Regions from separate parts of the Nonomuraea sp. NPDC049269 genome, predicted to be linked through region 3. Evidence: riboswitches for the same ligand, from Rfam matches in the RefSeq annotation. Region 3 holds a riboswitch; each other region holds the start of a gene.
The links. Region 3 has a riboswitch for cobalamin ahead of ACGFNP_RS55525 (ABC transporter substrate-binding protein). Riboswitches for the same ligand answer to the same signal wherever they lie in the genome.
Positions count from the first base shown of each region.

Region 1: it holds a riboswitch for cobalamin, as region 3 does, so the genes downstream of both, ACGFNP_RS36645 (CbtB domain-containing protein) here and ACGFNP_RS55525 (ABC transporter substrate-binding protein) in region 3, are expected to answer to the same signal.
Region 2: it holds a riboswitch for cobalamin, as region 3 does, so the genes downstream of both, cobN (cobaltochelatase subunit CobN) here and ACGFNP_RS55525 (ABC transporter substrate-binding protein) in region 3, are expected to answer to the same signal.
Region 4: it holds a riboswitch for cobalamin, as region 3 does, so the genes downstream of both, ACGFNP_RS29600 (ribonucleoside-diphosphate reductase subunit alpha) here and ACGFNP_RS55525 (ABC transporter substrate-binding protein) in region 3, are expected to answer to the same signal.

Region 1 covers NZ_JBICSO010000007.1:229,547-233,843, forward strand. Annotated here, with positions in the region: gene ACGFNP_RS36640 (cytochrome c oxidase assembly protein) at 1-1,049, shown strand, start outside; adenosylcobalamin (AdoCbl) riboswitch at 1,108-1,256, shown strand; gene ACGFNP_RS36645 (CbtB domain-containing protein) at 1,257-1,445, shown strand; gene ACGFNP_RS36650 (CbtA family protein) at 1,454-2,203, shown strand; gene ACGFNP_RS36655 (histidine phosphatase family protein) at 2,209-2,763, shown strand; gene ACGFNP_RS36660 (magnesium chelatase subunit D family protein) at 2,760-4,297, shown strand, end outside.
Region 2 covers NZ_JBICSO010000007.1:237,841-242,137, reverse strand. Annotated here, with positions in the region: gene ACGFNP_RS36685 (precorrin-8X methylmutase) at 1-490, opposite strand, end outside; gene cobG (precorrin-3B synthase) at 529-1,767, opposite strand; cobalamin riboswitch at 1,781-1,988, shown strand; gene cobN (cobaltochelatase subunit CobN) at 2,019-4,297, shown strand, end outside.
Region 3 covers NZ_JBICSO010000013.1:321,461-325,757, forward strand. Annotated here, with positions in the region: gene ACGFNP_RS55515 (ABC transporter ATP-binding protein) at 1-885, opposite strand, end outside; gene ACGFNP_RS55520 (iron ABC transporter permease) at 882-1,880, opposite strand; gene ACGFNP_RS55525 (ABC transporter substrate-binding protein) at 1,895-2,842, opposite strand; cobalamin riboswitch at 2,914-3,034, opposite strand; gene ACGFNP_RS55530 (Gfo/Idh/MocA family oxidoreductase) at 3,042-3,902, opposite strand; gene ACGFNP_RS55535 (SDR family NAD(P)-dependent oxidoreductase) at 3,938-4,297, opposite strand, start outside.
Region 4 covers NZ_JBICSO010000005.1:445,243-449,539, forward strand. Annotated here, with positions in the region: gene glmS (glutamine--fructose-6-phosphate transaminase (isomerizing)) at 1-401, shown strand, start outside; gene ACGFNP_RS29590 (SAM-dependent methyltransferase) at 475-1,242, shown strand; gene ACGFNP_RS29595 (tripartite tricarboxylate transporter substrate-binding protein) at 1,363-2,328, shown strand; cobalamin riboswitch at 2,333-2,542, shown strand; gene ACGFNP_RS29600 (ribonucleoside-diphosphate reductase subunit alpha) at 2,668-4,297, shown strand, end outside.

The sequences.
Region 1 (4,297 bases), on a different contig from region 3:
AGGTGACGGCGCTGGTGGCCTTGGGCGTGTTCGGGATGATCCACCGCCGCCGCACCATCGCCGCGATCGCCGAACGTACGACACGAGGCACCTTCACCCGGCTGGCCGCCGGCGAGTTGATGGTGATGGCCGCGGCGACGGGACTGGCCGCCGGCCTGTCGCGCTCCGCGCCACCCGCCATCGGCGGCCACAACGACCTGCTGGGCTACGACCTGGCGCCCTACTCGATCGGCGCGCTGATCACCGAGATCCGGCTCAACCCGCTGGTCCTGCTCGCCCTGGCGCTTCCGGCCGCCGGTTATCTGGCCGGGGTGCGCAGGCTGGCCCGTACCGGCGACCCGTGGCCGGTGGGCCGTACGCTCGCCTGGTTCGCCGGGCTGGCGGTGCTGGCGGCGGTGCTCGTGGGCGGCGTGAGCGGCTACGCGCGGGCGATGCCGTCGGCGCACGCCCTGCAGTACACGGTGCTCAACGTCATCGGGCCGCTGCTGCTGGCCTTCGGGGCGCCGCTGACCCTGACCGCGCGGGCCATCACCCCCGGATCGCAGTACGGCGACCTCGCCTCGGCGCTCCTGCGCAGCCGCCTGGCCGCGCGGCTCACTCATCCGATCGCCGCCCTGGCCCTTTACGTGCTGCCGGTCGTCGTCCTGTACGGCACCGGCTGGCTGGCCTGGTCGACCGCCAACCAGGCGGTCCACCTGCTCACCCAGGTGCTGTTCTTCGGCACCGGGCTGCTGTCCTGCTGGCTGCTGGCCGGGGTCGATCCCCTGCCGCGGCCGATCACGCGGCGGGATCGCGCGTGGGTGCTCGCGGCTGTCGTCGCGGTACAGGTGGTGGTCGGCCTGTTCCTGCTGGCCGGGCCGGTGCTGGGCCAGGAGTGGTTCTCGCAGGTGGCTCCGCGCGGCGTGGCGAGTGTGGCGGCCGACCAGGGGCTGGCCGGCCTGGTGTACCTGGTCCTGCCTGTGCCGGCTCTCGCCGCGCTGGCCGTACGGCTGACCCGGTCGCGGAAGACCGCACTCAAGCTTGTCGCCCGCGTGGACGTGCCGGTGTGAGCTCTGTGAGCTGCGCGTTCATGGTGTGCGTGTTGACGCGAACGGGATGAAGGGATACGTTCCGGTAGATTTCACGATTGGCCAAGGGAAATCCGGTGAGAAGCCGGTGCGGACGCGCCACTGTATCCGGGACGTAGATCCCGGGAGCCAGGTCGCTTGGCCACCGTGACCTCGTTTGTTGGGACGCGTCATCCCTGAGGAGGCACTATGAGTGGCCTGACCACTCCCACGTCCGTTCCCTTCCCCCGCCTGCGCCCATGGCTGCTGGCCGTACCCCTGCTCCTGTTGGTGGCCTATCTGGTCCTGATGGACAACGGAGCGATCTCACAGACCGGCAACTACCTCCACGAACTCATGCACGACGGGCGGCACCTGCTCGGCGTGCCGTGCCACTAGGGGTCGGCGTGGTGCGCACCCTGCTGGTCAGGGGGCTGCTTCTGGGCCTGCTGGCCGGGCTGATCGCCGGTGGTTTCGCGTTCGCCTTCGGCGAGCCGAGTGTGGACAGCGCGATCGCCCTGGAGGAAGCCGCCCAGCCGCCCGCGGCCGAGGCGGCCGGTCACAATCATGGAGAGGAGGCGGTGGTCAGCAGACCCGGCCAGAAAGCCGGGCTGTTCCTGGCCACCGGGTTGTACGGGCTGGCCGTGGGCGGAGTGTTCGCCCTGGTGTTCGCGGGGTTGCGGGGGCGGGTCGGCCCTCGCTCCGAGGGCGGGCTCGCGCTGGCCGCCGCGGCCACCGCTTTCGTGGCCATCATTCTCCTTCCATTCCTGAAATATCCCGCCAACCCACCAGCGGTCGGCGATCCGGAGACGATCAACAGCCGCACCCTGCTCTACGTGATCATGATCGGGGTCGGGCTGGCCTCGACCGCGATCGCGGTGGCGAGTGGGCGGCGGACGCAGGGCGGGCCGTGGGCACGCTGGCTCGTCACGGTGGTGACGTTCCTGGTGCCGGTGATCGCCGCCTGGGCGCTGCTGCCCGCGGTCAACGAGGTGCCCGCGAACTTCCCCGCGACCTTGCTGTGGGAGTTCAGGCTCGCGTCGCTGGGTACGCAACTGGTCTTCTGGACCGCGTTCGGCGTGCTCTTCGGCTGGGCCTGCGATCGAGCGGCCCGCCGCCCGGCCGCGGTTCCCGTCGCGGTGCCCACACCGAGCTGAGAGAGGTGCTGTTCGTACGGCAGGCCGGCACACCGGGAACGCGGTCGGCCTGCTTCCCCATGGACGAGAACGCCGACCCGTCGAGCCTAGCCAGAGCCGCCGCCCTGGCCAGGGCCAGATCCTGGACGGGTCTCGCGCTGGTGGCCCCGGCCAGGGCCGCCGATCAGACCGCCGCCGCCATGGGACTGCGGCCGTCGGTGGTCCAGGCTCTCGCGGAGGCCGATCACGGCAGTTGGCGCGGCCTGCCGTACGCGAAGGTCGCGGAGGCCGAGCCGGACGCCCTGGCGAGCTGGCTCGCCGACCCGCACGCCACGCCCCACGGCGGGGAGAGCCTGGCCGCGCTGGCGGCCCGCGTCGCGGCCTGGCTCGACGCGGAACGCCGGTCCCCCGCCATCGTGATCTGCGACGTGGGAGTGATCAGGGCCGCCCTTGGCCACGCGCTCGGGCTGAACCCCCTGGTCACCACCCGCTTCGACCTGGCGCCGTTGTCCACCACCGAACTGTCCAGCACACGCGGCGGCTGGCGCGTCGCGCATGTCAACCGGAAGGCCACCCTTTGATCGTCACCTACCCGTTCAGCGCCGTCGTCGGGCTCGCGGACCTGAAGCTGGCGCTGGTGCTCAACGCCGTCTCGCCGCGCGTGGGCGGCGTGCTCGTACGCGGCGAGAAGGGCACCGCCAAGTCCACCATCGTCCGCGCGCTGGCCGCCCAGCTCCCGCCCGTGGACGTCGTGGCGGGCTGCCGCTTCGCCTGCGATCCCGCCGCACCGGGCGACGAGTGCCCCGACGGGCCGCACGAGCCGGGCGAGCAGTGGCTACGCCGCCCCGCCTCGCTGGTGGAGCTGCCCGTCGGCGCCTCCGAGGACCGCCTGGCCGGCTCGCTCGACGTGGAGCGGGCGCTGACCGAGGGCGTGAAGGCGTTCGAGCCCGGCCTGCTGGCCGCCGCGCACCGCGGCGTGCTCTACGTGGACGAGGTGAACCTGCTCCACGACCATCTGGTGGACCTGCTGCTGGACGCGGCCGCCCTCGGGATCTGCTACGTCGAACGCGAGTCGGTGTCGGTACGGCACGCGGCCCGCTTCCTCCTGGTCGGCACCATGAACCCGGAGGAGGGCGAACTACGGCCGCAACTCCTCGACCGCTTCGGCCTGACGGTGGAGGTGAAGGCGTCCCGCGACCCCGCCGAACGGGCCGAGGTGGTACGGCGGCGCCTGGCCTTCGACGCCGATCCCGGCGCCTTCGCCGCCCGGTGGACGGCGGAGGAGTCTGCCCTGGCCGAACGGATCGCCCAGGCCAGGGCCAGGGTGCCCGGGGTGCGGCTGCCCGATGTCCGGCTCACGCAGATCGCCACGGTGTGCGCCGCGTTCGAGGTGGACGGCCTCCGCGCCGACCTGGTCACGGCCAACGCCGCCATCGCGCACGCCGCCTGGCAGGGCAGAGACGTCGTGACGACCGAGGACGTACGTGCCGCCGCCCGTTTGTCGCTGCCGCACCGGCGGCGGCGTGACCCGTTCGACGCGCCTGGTCTGGACGAGTCGCTGCTGGAGGACCTGCTGGCCCGGACGGGAGGAGACGACCCTCCCGACGGCTCCGACGATCCCGGAGGCGCCGACGGCCCTGGCGATCTTGGGGGTCCCGACGATCCCGGTGGTGCCGGAAGTCCTGGAGGTGCCGGTGGCGCCGACGATCGCGCGGCCTCCGGCGATCCTGCGGCCTCCGGCCCTGGCCGCCCGGACGGCGGGCCCGGAGACGCCGTGCCCGGCGGCCCGGCGGATGCGCACCTCCAGGACCCGGCGGGCTCGGCCGAGGAGCGACCCGGAGGCCCCAGCCGGGGCGCGTCCGGGGGCTCGGGTCAGGACGGGTCCGAGGATCCGGCGTCCTCAGCGGCGACGCCCGGAGGCGGCCAGGTGGCGGTGGTCGCGGAGCCGTACCGGGTGCCGCTGTTGAAGGTGCCGGGACTGGGCGAAGGCGTGGCGGGGCGGCGCTCGCGGGCACGGACGTCGCACGGCCGCGCCACCGGCTCGCGGTCGCCCGCCGGACGGGTCCGCGACCTCCACCTGCCGGCGACCATGCTGGCCGCGGCGCCGTACCAGAA
Region 2 (4,297 bases), on a different contig from region 3:
ACCCCACGGGGATGCCGAGCACCGCCGCGGGCCTGCCCGCCCCTTCCGCGACCAGTTCGAGCAGCCGGAACAGGGCCGTCGGCGCGTTACCGATGGCCACCACGGCGCCGTCGAGCCGGTCGCGCCAGAGTTCGAGCGCCGCGGCGCTGCGGGTGGTGCCGAGCCGCTCGGCCAGCTCGGCCACCCCCGGAGCGCCGAGGGTGCACAGCACCTCGTTGCCCGCGGGCAGCCTGCGCCTGGTCACGCCGGAGGCGACCATCATGGCGTCACAGAGCACGGGAGCGCCGCCGCGCAGCGCCGCACGGGCCCGCGTGACGACCGAGGGTGACCAGTCCACGTCGTTCACCAGGTCGGTCATGCCGCAGGCGTGGATCATCCGCACCACCACCTGGGCCACCTCGGGCGGGATCCCGCTGAGGTCCGTCTCGGCACGGATGGTGGCGAACGACCGCCGGTAGATCTCGGCGCCGTCACGGATGTAGTCGGTCACTGCTGCCTTTCCTGGTATCCGTCGGTTGTGGCGGCGTATCAGTCGGTTGTGGTGACGTGCCCGTCGGTTGCGGCGACGTATCCGTCGGCTGTGGCGACCATTTGGATGACCGGCCCCCGGGGCAGCCCGCAACGCCGCTCACAACCGGCCCAGTGCACGGGCATGGCCGTGGGGCCATCGCGGTCCGCCACCCAGCGCCGCGCGTCCTCCCGTACGTCGGCCAGCGCTTTCGCACAGCCGGGGCGGCCGGTACAGGCGGTCACGCCCACCCAGGGCGACGCCGGATCGGTCACCAGCCCGGCGGCGTCGAGCGCCCGCGCCACGTGGTCGGCGTGGGATGGCGGCAGATCGAGGAGCACCACGGTCCGCCACGGCGTCAGCCGCACGGCGACGCCGGATTCGGCGGCGGCGGCGATCGCGCGGGCCTGGGCGGCGGTCAACCGGCCGAGCGGAACCACCGCCTCCAGCGCCACGCGCCCGTCCCGCTGCTCGGTGAGCCCCGCACCCCGTGTCTCCGGAGCGAATGGCGGGCTGTCGACCGCGACGCCGCCCAGCCGGGCGGCGATCCTGGCGGCGCCGTCCTCCAGCTCCCCGATCCGCCACGCGGTGCTGTCACGCTGGGCCTCGCCCTCGCGCACGGAGGCGCTCTCCTGCCGGACCTCGGTATCAAGCGCGGAGGCGCTCTCCCGTTCGTCGAGGAACGCCTCGGCTGCGGCGATCATGTAGGACACGGCCGCCTCCCCACGCAAGGAGAGCCCGGAGTCCCTCCCCGCCAGAAGCAGCCGGCCGGTGCCCCCAACGAACGTGACGTCCGCGCCGAGCCCCACCACGTCGCCACTCCCGTCGTCCAGCGCGAACAGGAACCGTCCCGGCAGCCCGGCCAGCCGGAGACACGCGCACAGCGCCTGGTCCAGCGCCTCCACCAGCGGCTGCGTGTCGAGCAGGCCCGCGGGTCCGCGTCCGCTCAGGGGCGAGGCGACGATGTTGCGTACCCGCTCGTGCGCGGCCGACGGCAGCAACCCAACAAAGGCCATCCGCTCGGCGAAGGCGGTGGCCGAGCGCAGGCCGCGCACCTGGACGTTCGCCCGGGACGTCAGCTCGATCACCCCGGAGCCCAGGTCGGTGGCGCAGGCGGCCAGCTCGCGAAGCTGGGCGGCCGACACCGCGCCGCCGGGCAGGCGGACCCGAGCAAGCGGGCCGTCGGCGGCCTCGTGCACCTGTAGCGCCCCCGGACAGGCGTCGGGGCGCACACGTCCGGAAAAGTCGGCTATGGACACGAAGAGGATGGTAACGCCAGTTTCTTGCGGTGGTCGCCCCTGCCGTGGTCTGATCGGGAGGCGATGGCAAAGGGAGGAAGCCGGTGCGAAACCGGCGCGGTCCCGCCACTGTGACCGGGGAGCGAACCCCACGAAGGCCACTGTCCGGCGACGGATGGGAAGGCCGGGGCGAGCGCTGATCCGGGAGCCAGGAGACTCCTGCCGTCGTGACACCCGCTACTGGGGCGAGGACCCCGAGGGAGGATTGCGCCGTGCTCGGCGACAGCCATACCGTCCTGCTGCTCTCGACTTCCGACACCGACCTGCTGAGCGCTCGGGCCGGCGGTGCCGCCTACCGCCTGGGCAACCCCGCCAGGCTGGCGGCCGAGGACCTGCCCGCCCTGCTGGAGGGTGTCGACCTGGTCGTGGTACGACTGCTGGGCGGGCGCCGGGCCTGGGAGGAAGGGCTGGACCACCTGCTGGCGGGACCGCGCCCGGTGGTGGTGCTCGGTGGCGAGCAGGCCCCAGACGCCGAGCTGATGGAGCTGTCCACGGTCAGCGGTGGCGTCTGCGCGGAGGCGCACGCGTACCTGGCGCACGGCGGGCCCGCCAACCTGACCGAGCTGCACGCCTTCCTGTCCGACACCGTTCTGCTGACCGGCCGCGGGTTCGCCCGGCCCGAGCCCACGCCCACCTGGGGCCGCCTGGAGCGCACCGCGCGGGGGGAGAGCGGGCCGGTGGTCGGCGTGCTCTACTACCGGGCGCATCACGTGGCGGGCAACACCGCGTTCGTCGAGACCCTGTGCCAGGCGGTCGAGGACAAGGGCGGACGGGCGCTGCCCATTTTCTGCTCCTCACTCCGCACCGCGGAGGCCGGTCTGCTCGACCTCCTGCGTACCGCGGACGCGCTGGTGGTGACCGTACTGGCCGCGGGCGGCTCCCGTCCGGCCACCGCGGGCGCCGGTGGCGACGACGAGGCGTGGGACGTGGGCGCGCTGGCCGAGCTGGACGTGCCGATCCTGCAGGGGCTCTGCCTGACGACCAGCAGACAGGCGTGGGAGGAGAACGACGACGGTCTGTCTCCGCTCGACGCCGCCTCCCAGGTGGCGATCCCCGAGTTCGACGGGCGGATCATCACGGTGCCGTTCTCGTTCAAGGAGATCGACGAGGACGGGCTGACGGTCTACGTCGCCGACGCCGAGCGGGCCGCACGGGTCGCCGGCCTCGCTGTACGGCACGGCCTGCTCAGGCACACCCCGCCCGCCGAGCGCCGCCTGGTCGTGATGCTGTCGGCGTACCCGACCAAGCACTCCAGGGTCGGCAACGCGGTCGGCCTGGACACCCCCGCCAGCACGGTGCGACTGCTCGCCAGACTCGCCGAGGCGGGCTACGACCTGGGGGACGGCTTTCCCGGCGTGGCCGAGCAGGACGGCGACGCGCTGATCCACGCGCTGATCGCCGCGGGCGGCCAGGACCAGGACTGGCTGACCGAGGAGCATCTCGCGGGCAACCCCGTGCGCATCTCCGCGGAGTCCTACGGGCAGTGGTACCGCACGCTGCCCGGCGACCTGCGCGCGGACATGGAACGCCATTGGGGCCCGCCACCGGGCGAGCTGTTCGTGCACGAGGGCGCCATCGTGCTGGCCGCGCTGCGGGCGGGCAACGTGGTGGTGATGGTGCAACCGCCGCGCGGATTCGGCGAGAACCCGATCGCCATCTACCACGACCCCGACCTGCCGCCCAGCCACCACTACCTGGCCGCGTACCGCTGGCTGTCGAAGGAGTTCGGCGCGCACGCGATGGTGCACGTGGGCAAGCACGGCAACCTGGAGTGGCTGCCGGGCAAGTCGGCCGGTATGTCCGCCTCGTGCGGCACGGACGCGGCGCTGGGTGATCTGCCGCTCGTGTACCCGTTCCTGGTGAACGACCCGGGCGAGGGTACGCAGGCCAAGCGGCGGGCGCACGCGGTGCTGGTGGACCACATGGTGCCGCCGATGGCCCGCGCCGAGACGTACGGCGACATCGCCCGGCTGGAACAGCTCCTCGACGAACACGCCTCGATCGCGGCGATGGACCCGGCCAAGCTGCCCGCGATCAGGGCGCAGATCTGGACGCTCATCCAGGCCGCCCGGCTGGACCACGATCTGGGGTTGGCCGATCGGCCGCACGACACCGAGTTCGACGACTTCATCCTGCACGTGGACGGCTGGCTGTGCGAGGTGAAGGACGCGCAGATCCGTGACGGCCTGCACGTACTCGGCCAGGCGCCCGAGGGACAGGTCCGGGTGGACCTGGTGCTCGCGATGCTGCGGGCCAGGCAGATGTGGGCGGGCAGGGAGACCCTGCCCGGGTTGCGGGAGGCGCTCGGCCTGGCCGAGGACGGCACGGCGAGCCTGACCAGCGTGGACACCGCCGAGTCGACCGCCCGCGCCCTGGTGGAGGCGATGGAGGCACGGGATTGGGCACCGGACGCGGCGCCGGAGATCGCCCGCACGATCCTCACGACGGCTGAGGCTGACCACCCCATGGGGCGGCTGGAGCTCGTGACGCG
Region 3 (4,297 bases):
GGGCCGCCCGCCGGGACCGAGTGAGATCTCCACCCGGGCGTCGAAGTGCGTGCCGACCAGCGCCTCCGTGAGCACCTGTCCCGGCTGCCCGGCGGCGACGGCCCGGCCGCCGGCGAGCAGCAGGAGCCTATCGGCGTACTGCCCGGCGAGGGTCAGGTCGTGCAGCGTCGTCACCACGGTCAGCTCGTCGGCGAGCCTGAGCCGGTCGACCAGTTCCAGGACCTGCTGCTGGTGTCCGAGGTCGAGCGCGGTCGTGGGCTCGTCGAGCAGGAGCGCGGGCGCCTGCTGGGCCAGCGCCCGGGCCAGGACCACGCGCTGCCGTTCGCCGCCGGACAGCTCCCCCAGCCGGCGTTCGGCGAACTCGGCGAGGTCGAGCCGTTCGAGCACCGACCCGGTGACCTCCCGGTCGTGGCGGCTCTCCCTGCCGAGGTAGGGGATGTACGGGGTGCGGCCGAGCAGGGCGTAGTCGTACACGGTCATGTCGGGCGGCAACGAGGGCGTCTGGGGCGCGTAGGCGACCAGCCTGGCTCTGTCTCTCGGCCGGAGCGTGCGCGCGGCCCGGCCGCCGACTGTGACGTCGCCCCGGTGGGCGACGACGCCCATGACGGCCTTGAGCAGGGTGGACTTTCCGGCGCCGTTCGGGCCGATGATCGCCAGCCATTCGCCGCGCCGGACCGACAGATCGACGTCGGTGAGCACCTCGCGCTCGCCGAGCCGAACCGAGAGAGCGCTGGTCTCGATCATCCGCCCCGGCAGGGCCGCTGCCGAGTCAGTGGCACCGGTCGGGTGACCGTCCGCCTGGTCAGTGGTGCCGGTCGGGTGACCGTCCGCCCGGTCAGTGGTGCCGGTCGGGTGACCATCCGCCCGGTCAGAAGTGCCGGTCATGTGGCGGTCTGCCGGGTCATGCGGAGGATGGCCACGAAGAACGGCGCGCCGACGAACATGGTGACCACCCCGATGGGCAGCTCGGCGGGGGCGATGACGGTGCGCGCGATCAGGTCGGCGAGCACGAGGAAGGCGGCGCCGCCGATCAGCGACAGCGGCAGCACGATCCGGTACGAGCCGCCCGCCAGCCGCCTGACCACATGCGGGATGACAATGCCGACGAACCCGATGAGACCGCTCACCGCCACGGCCGCCGCGGTGGCCAGGGACGCGGCCAGCAGGACCGCCAGCCGGACCCGACCGGCCCGCACGCCCAGGCTGGTGGCCTCCTCGTCCCCCACCGAGAGCACGTCGAGCATCCGCCCGTGCGCGAGCAGCAGCACCGAAGAGACGACGGCGTACGGCAGCACCAGCCAGAACTGGTCCCACCCGCCGCCCACGTCGCCCAGGATCCAGGAGTAGATGCGCTGCAACTCCTCGACCTTGAACTGCTGGATGAACGTCTGGATCGCGGTGAGGAACGAGGTGACGGCCACCCCGGCGAGCACCAGCGTGGCGGTGCCGCCCGCGCGGCCGGCGGTGTTCCCGAGCACGTACGCCAGGAACACCCCGCCCACGGCCCCCACGAAGGCGGCCACCGGGATGCCGACCACGGGGGTCGGCACGAGCACGATGACCACGGTGGTGGTCAGCCCGGCTCCGGCGGCGGCGCCGAGCAGGTACGGGTCGGCCAGCGGGTTGCGGAACACCCCCTGGTAGCCGGCCCCCGCGATGGCCAGCAGCCCGCCGACCACGGCCGCCACCAGCACTCTGGGCAGCCGCAGCTCGAACAGCAGCCCCTGTTCCACGGGCGCCAGCCCCGAGTCCACGTGCACGTACGGCAGCCAGTCGACCGCCTGGAGCACCACCTGCCACGGCGAGATGTCGGCGGCCCCGCCGAGCAGCCCGGCCACCATGGAGACGGCGAGCACGCCCAGCGCACCCACCGTCCACATCAGGCTGGACCTCACTAGCGGGTGGCCGCCTTGGCGACCGCGTCACTGATGGACTGGGCCAGGTCGACGACCCGCGGGCCCCAGCGCGAGGCGAGGTCGTCGTCGAGCTGGATCACCTGGTCGCTCTTGATGGCCGACAGTCCCTTCCAGCCGGGCCGCTTGGCCAGCGTGTCCCTGCTCTGCTGGCAGCACTTCACGTCCGCCAGGAAGATCAGGTCGGGGTCGGCCTGGGCGACGAACTCCGCCGACAGCTTGGGATAACCGCCCGCCGGGTCCGGCGCCTTGTCGGCGATGTTGGTGAGGCCGAACATGCCGTAGATCTGCCCGATGAACGTGCTCGACGTCGCAGCGTAGGGGGTCTGGTCGAGTTCGTGGTAGTAGGTGAGTTTTTTGCCCTTGGGGGCGTTCGCCGCGAGCTTGTCCAGGGCCGTCTTCATGCCTGTCACGACTTGTCCGGCCTTGTCGGTGTTGCCAGTGGCGGCGCCGAGGTCGGTGATCTCGTCGTACGCCTCGTCGAGCTTGGTGGCGGCCGGTTCCAGGAGGACCGGCACGTTCAGCTTGCCCAGCTCGGCGACCACCTTGTCGATGTCGTTGGAGACGACGACCAGGTCGGGCTTCTGGGCGACGATGGCCTCGACGTTCGGCTTGAAGCCGGACAGGTCGGTCTTGGGGACGCCGGCCGGGTAGTTGGACTGGTCGTCCACCGCGATGACCTGGGGGCCCGCGCCGATGGCGAAGAGCGTCTCGGTGTGGCTGGCGGAGAGCGAGACGATCCGCTCCGGCTTCTTGGCGATGGTGACCTTGCCGTTGGCCGCCTCGACCGTTACGGGGTAGGCGGTGGAGCCGGTCGAGCCGGTTGAGCTCGCGGGTGACGGGGTGGTGGTAGTGCTGTTCTGGCCGCATCCGGTCAGAACGAGCGTTCCCAGCAGCGCGCCCGCGAAGGCCGTGCGTACGGGCCTCACGAGAAGTCCTTTCACACTGTCGGAACCGAGAGACCCGCTGAGAGCGACGGATCACCCTTTTCCACGAGGGTTGATGACGTCAGCGCGGAGGCAGGCGACCTGGCTATGACAGTTGCGGGACAGCGCCGGACTCGCACCGGACTTCGCTGCAACTCTGCGCGTCGGACAGACGCTATCAATGCTCCGGATGGAAGCTAAGTCAAGGGGTGGCCAACTGGGTCTCCGCCTCGGCGATGATCCGCTGCAGCCGGAGCCCGTGGGCCGCGTCCAGCGGGTGTCCGCCGCCCTGGCGTACGGTCCGCGCGAACTCCTCGGCGATGGTCGCGAACGGATCGTCGTCGCCGGGCAGCAGCACCGCGTTGCCCGTTCTGCCGTACACCGCGATGCTCGATGGCGGCAGGTCGCCGGCGGCGGCCATGCTCAGCGACGCCTCGCTGACCGCGCCGCCCTCGTGGTCGAGCAGCAGGCCGGTCCAGCCGAGCGGGTTCCCGTGCGCGCGTACGCCGGTCACCGGGCCGAGCGCGGCGTCGAGCAGGTCGATCACGTGCGGCCCGACGTCCAGGAGCGCGCCGCGCTGGAGCCGCCACGGGGTGCCGAAGGGGTGGCCGCCCAGCAGGACGTTGGAGATGTTCGCGGCGTGGCCGCCGAACGCCTCGATGCCGGCGCAGCGCGCCAGGAACTCTCTGACCTGCGTGGTGTAGCGCATGGTGAGGACGAGCTGCGAGGCCACCCCGGCCTCGCGCACGGCGTCCGCGAGGCGCCGCGCGTTCTCCAGTGAGTCGGCGAGCGGCTTCTCCAGCAGCAGCGCCTTCCCGGCCCGCGCGGCGCGCACCCCCAACTCGGCCTGTACGCCCGGCGGCACGCAGAACGCCACGGCCTCGCACGCGTCGAACAGCTCCTCGATCCGCTCGAACACCGGCGCCCCCAGCCCGGCGGCGGCCTCCGGACGGCGCGCCCATACCCCGGCGAAACGGAGATACGGACTCTTGACCAGCATCGGCGCGTGCGCGCGCTCCGCCCACGGCCCCGCTCCGATCAAACCGACCGACACCGGCTCCATACATCCCCCTTTGATCCGCTTGAAGAACCCTAGAGTCATTCAGCGGCGTCGCGCCATTGGCGCAGGGCATGCTCGGGGCGGTGGGCGAGGGTGCCGGAGTCGATGACGATGGTCTGTCCCGTGATGCACCGCGACTCGCCCGAGGTGAGGAAGGCGACGAGGTCGGCCACGTCCTCCGGGGTGCAGGCCCAGGGCAGCAGGCGCTCGGCCGCCTTGTCGGCCAGCCGGTCCCGGCCGAGGGCCTGCGCGGCCACGTCGGTCAGGACCAGGGCGGGGGCGACGGCGTTGCAGCGGATGCCGCGCGAGCCGTACTTGGTGGCCACGTAGCGCACGAAACCGGTCAGCGCCGCCTTGGAGGTGCCGTAGGCGACGTGCGCCACGTCGCCCAGGAGGCC
Region 4 (4,297 bases), on a different contig from region 3:
GCGGTTATCCCGTGGCCCGCGAAGGCGCGCAGAAACTCAAGGAGATCTCGTACGTGCACGCCGAGGCCTATCCCGCCAGCGAGCTCAAGCACGGGCCGCTCGCCCTCATCGGGCCGGAGATGCCGACGGTGGCGATCGTCCCCGACGACGAACTGCTCGACAAGAACCTCACCACGCTCGGCGAGATTCGCGCCCGCGGCGGCAAGGTGCTCATGGTGGGCCACCGCGAACCCGACGCCAAGCTGGCCGACGACGTCATCGTGGTGCCGAAGAACGAGATCGAGCTCGACCCGATCCTGCTCACGATCCCGCTGCAACTGCTGGCGTATCACGCCGCTGTGGCCCTCGGCCGTGATGTGGATAAGCCACGCAATTTGGCTAAGAGCGTCACAGTCGAGTAACTGCTACGACACGGCGGCAACAATAGGCACATAGCCCGTGATAAGTGGACCGGCAGGACTTAAGATCGAAACTGTGCCTGAGTTCCATGCTCACACGCCAAATCTCGCACGAATGTACGATTACATGCTCGGTGGCACAGACAATTACGCCATCGACCGTGAGGCGATCGACCGGCTTGCGGCGCTGATCCCGCAAGCCGTACCCCTCGCGCGTGCCAATCGGGCCTTCCTCCAGCGCGCGGTCCGCTACCTGGTGGACACGGGCATCCGCCAGTTCCTCGACCTGGGCAGCGGGCTGCCCACCCAGGGCAACGTGCACGAGGTAGCGCCGGAGGCGAAAGTCGTCTACGTCGACCGTGACCCGGTCGTCGCCACGCACGCCAGGGCGCTGCTGGAGCAGGCGGGCCGGGCCGTCTTCGTCCAGGCCGACCTGCTCGACCCCGACGAGGTGCTGGCTCAGGCCGCCCGCTTCCTCGACCTGAACGAGCCGGTGGGCGTGCTGCTGGTCTCGATCCTGCACTTCCTCCCGGACGCCCGCGACCCGGGCAAGATGGTGACCAGGCTGCGCGAGGCGGTGGCGCCCGGCAGCCATCTGGTGCTCACCCACGCGACCTCGCGCGGGCGTTTCGACGAGGGCACGGCGGCGCTCTACCGGCCCACGTCGGCCGGGGCCGGCACCGACCGGACCCCAAGGGAGATCCGGGCGTTCTTCGGGGACTTCGAACTGGTCGAGCCGGGCCTGGTGCACGCCCCCGACTGGCGTCCCGACCGGCCCAGGCTGGTCAGCGAGCCCTCGCTGCCCTCGTACCTGCTCGTCGGCGTCGGCCAGAAGCACTCCTAGAAGCGCTCCCGAGCTTTTCGTGACTTTTCGTGATCTCCGGTAGTGAGTGCCCGATGTGTGACGATGGGTTAAGTGTCGGTGACGTGGGGTAGTTGCTGGGGTGCGAGGGGAGGGACCGCCATGCGCCGACGGGGGTTCTTCGCGCTCGGCCTTGGGATGATGGCCTGCGCGACAGGGTGTGGCACGGAGAGCAACCTCGGAAGCAGCGCCGTCAGCGCGGCCCGCATGCTGGGCCGGTTCGCGATCGTTCCCGGTGGCGGACGCTGGGCCCGCGTCGCCCGGGCCCTCGTCGAGGCCGCCCGCGGGGAGGGTTTCCCGGTCTCCGGCACCCCGCCCGCCACCAGGATCACCGTCACAGGGCTGCCCGCGCTGGCCGCGACCGAGCTCAACAACGGGCTGTCCCTGCTCGACACCGCCACGCCGCTGGCCAGGCTCACCGGCCAGATCGAGGTCGTGGTGGTGCCCGCCAACTCCAAGTTCGCCACCTTCGACCAGTTCGGCGCGCACCTGCTCGCCCACCCCGACCGTACGCCGCTGACGGGCGGGCCGCAGGGCGAGCCCGACCACCTGCTGTTCGGGCTGATCGCCAAGGGGCTCGGCGCCGACACCCGGCAGGTCGACTACACCGGCTTCCCCGGCAGCGCGGAGGCCACGTCGGCGCTTCTCGGCGGCAAGGCCGCGGCGGCGACCGGCACGCTCGCGGACTGGCGCAAGGCCATCGACAAGGGCTGGGTCCGGGTGCTCGCCGTCTCCAGCGCGCGCCGGGTGGACGGTGTCGAGGCGCCGAGCCTGCTGGAGTGCGGGGTGCGGCTCGACTTCGCCGACTGGTGCGCGGCGGTCGGGCCCGAGGGGATGACCGAGGACAGGAAGGACTTCGCCATCCGGCTCTGCGACGAGGTCACGGAGTCCGCCACCTGGCGGGCGGCCTGCCGCACGGAGGGCTGGACCTCGATCCCGCTCAGCGGCGACGACTTCGAACAGTGGCTCGCCTCGGAGATCGGCAGGACCAGGGCCGTGCTCCGCGATCTCGGCATGCTCGACACGGCTGACACAACATGCTGGGGTAGTTGCGAGAAGGGCCACTAGATGTAGGATCCTGGTCGTCGCTGGTTCGCCCCTCGGGGCGGAGCAAAAGGGAACCTGGTGCGATTCCGGGGCTGCCCCGCAGCGGTGAGCGGGAACGACCGCCGTCACGAGCACTGGAGAGATCCGGGAAGCGACGGCCAGTAGGAAGCCGGCCCAGTAGTGGGCAGGACCACGCCCGCGAGCCCGAAGACCTGCCGGTGACGTTGGGGGAGCCACCCGGCTCCGCCCATCGAAGTGTCCAGGGCCTCGAGGGAGGGCCGGGGGCGTCGCGGCCGAGAACTCCAGCGCCGCCGTGCTCTCGCGCGCCCTCACGAGGATGAGCTCGCGAGGAGAGAGCACGTGACGCAGACCATTGTCGATCCGCGGTCGGCCACCGCCGACCGGCGGCTGGCCATCGAGGAGGCCGCCGCCCGGGTGATCACCGACCCGGCGAACTCCCGGGTCGCCGCCCGGCTCCTGGCCGAGGAGATCGCCGACGAGGCGGCCGGGCACGGCGTGCGGACCTTCTCCGAGTCCATCGCCGCCACCCACGCCGCAGGGCTGATCCAGGACTCGCTCGCCGCGTTCGTCGGCGCCAACGCCGCCGAGCTCGACGCGCTCGTCTCCGGCGAGGCGGACGAGCGCTTCGAGTACTTCGGCCTGCGTACGGTCTACGACCGCTACCTGCTGCGTCACCCGGAGTCGCGGGCGGTGCTCGAACGGCCCCAGCACTTCCTGCTGCGCGTGGCCTGCGGGCTGTCGGAGACGGTCGCCGAGGCCGCCGAGCTCTACGCCCTCATGTCCACGCTGTCGTACCTGCCGAGCTCGCCGACGCTGTTCAACTCGGGTTCGCGCCGGCCGCAGCTGTCGTCGTGCTTCCTGCTCGACTCGCCGCGCGACGAGCTGGAGTCGATCTACGACCGCTACGGGCAGGTGGCCAGGTTGTCGAAGTACGCCGGAGGCATCGGCATCGCCTGGACCCGGGTGCGCTCGCGCGGATCCCTCATCAGGGGGACCAACGGGCATTCCAACGGCATCGTGCCCTGGCTGCGCACGCTCGACTCCTCCGTCGCCGCGGTCAACCAGGGCGGCCGTCGCAAGGGTGCGGCCTGCGTCTACCTGGAGACCTGGCACGCCGATGTCGAGGAGTTCCTGGAGCTCCGCGACAACACGGGCGAGGACGCCCGACGTACGCACAACCTGAACCTGGCCAACTGGGTGCCGGACGAGTTCATGCGCCGGGTGGAGGCCGACGAGGTCTGGTCGCTGTTCGACCCCAAGGAGGTCCCCGACCTCACCGACCTGTACGGCGAGGCGTTCACCCGCGCCTACCGCGCCTACGAGGCCGAGGGCCGCTACACCCGGCAGTTGCCCGCCCGGACCCTGTACGGGCGGATGATGCGTACCCTCGCCCAGACCGGCAACGGCTGGATGACGTTCAAGGACGCCGCCAACCGCACCTCCAACCAGACGGCCAGGCCCGAGAACGTCATCCACCTGTCCAACCTGTGCACCGAGATCCTCGAGGTCACCAGCGACGGCGAGACGGCGGTCTGCAACCTGGGCTCGATCAACCTCGCCGCCCACCTGGTCGACGGCGGCGTCGACTGGGACCGGCTGCGCCAGACCGTCCGTACGGCCGTGCGCTTCCTGGACCGGACCATCGACCTGGGCTTCTACCCGACGCCCGAGGCCGAGGCGGCCAACAAGCGCTGGCGGCCGATCGGGCTCGGCGTGATGGGCCTGGCCGACGTGTTCTTCGCGCTCAGGCTGCCGTTCGACTCGCCCGAGGCGCTGGGTCTGTCCACGCGCGTCGCCGAGGAGATCGCCCTGGCCGCCTACGACACCTCCGCCGACCTGGCCGTCGAGCGCGGCCGGCACCCGTCGTACGCCGACACCAGGGCGGCGGGCGGCGTCCTGCACCCCGACCACTACGCCGCCGCCGGGTCGCCGCGCTGGGACGCGCTGCGCGCGAAGATCGCCACGACCG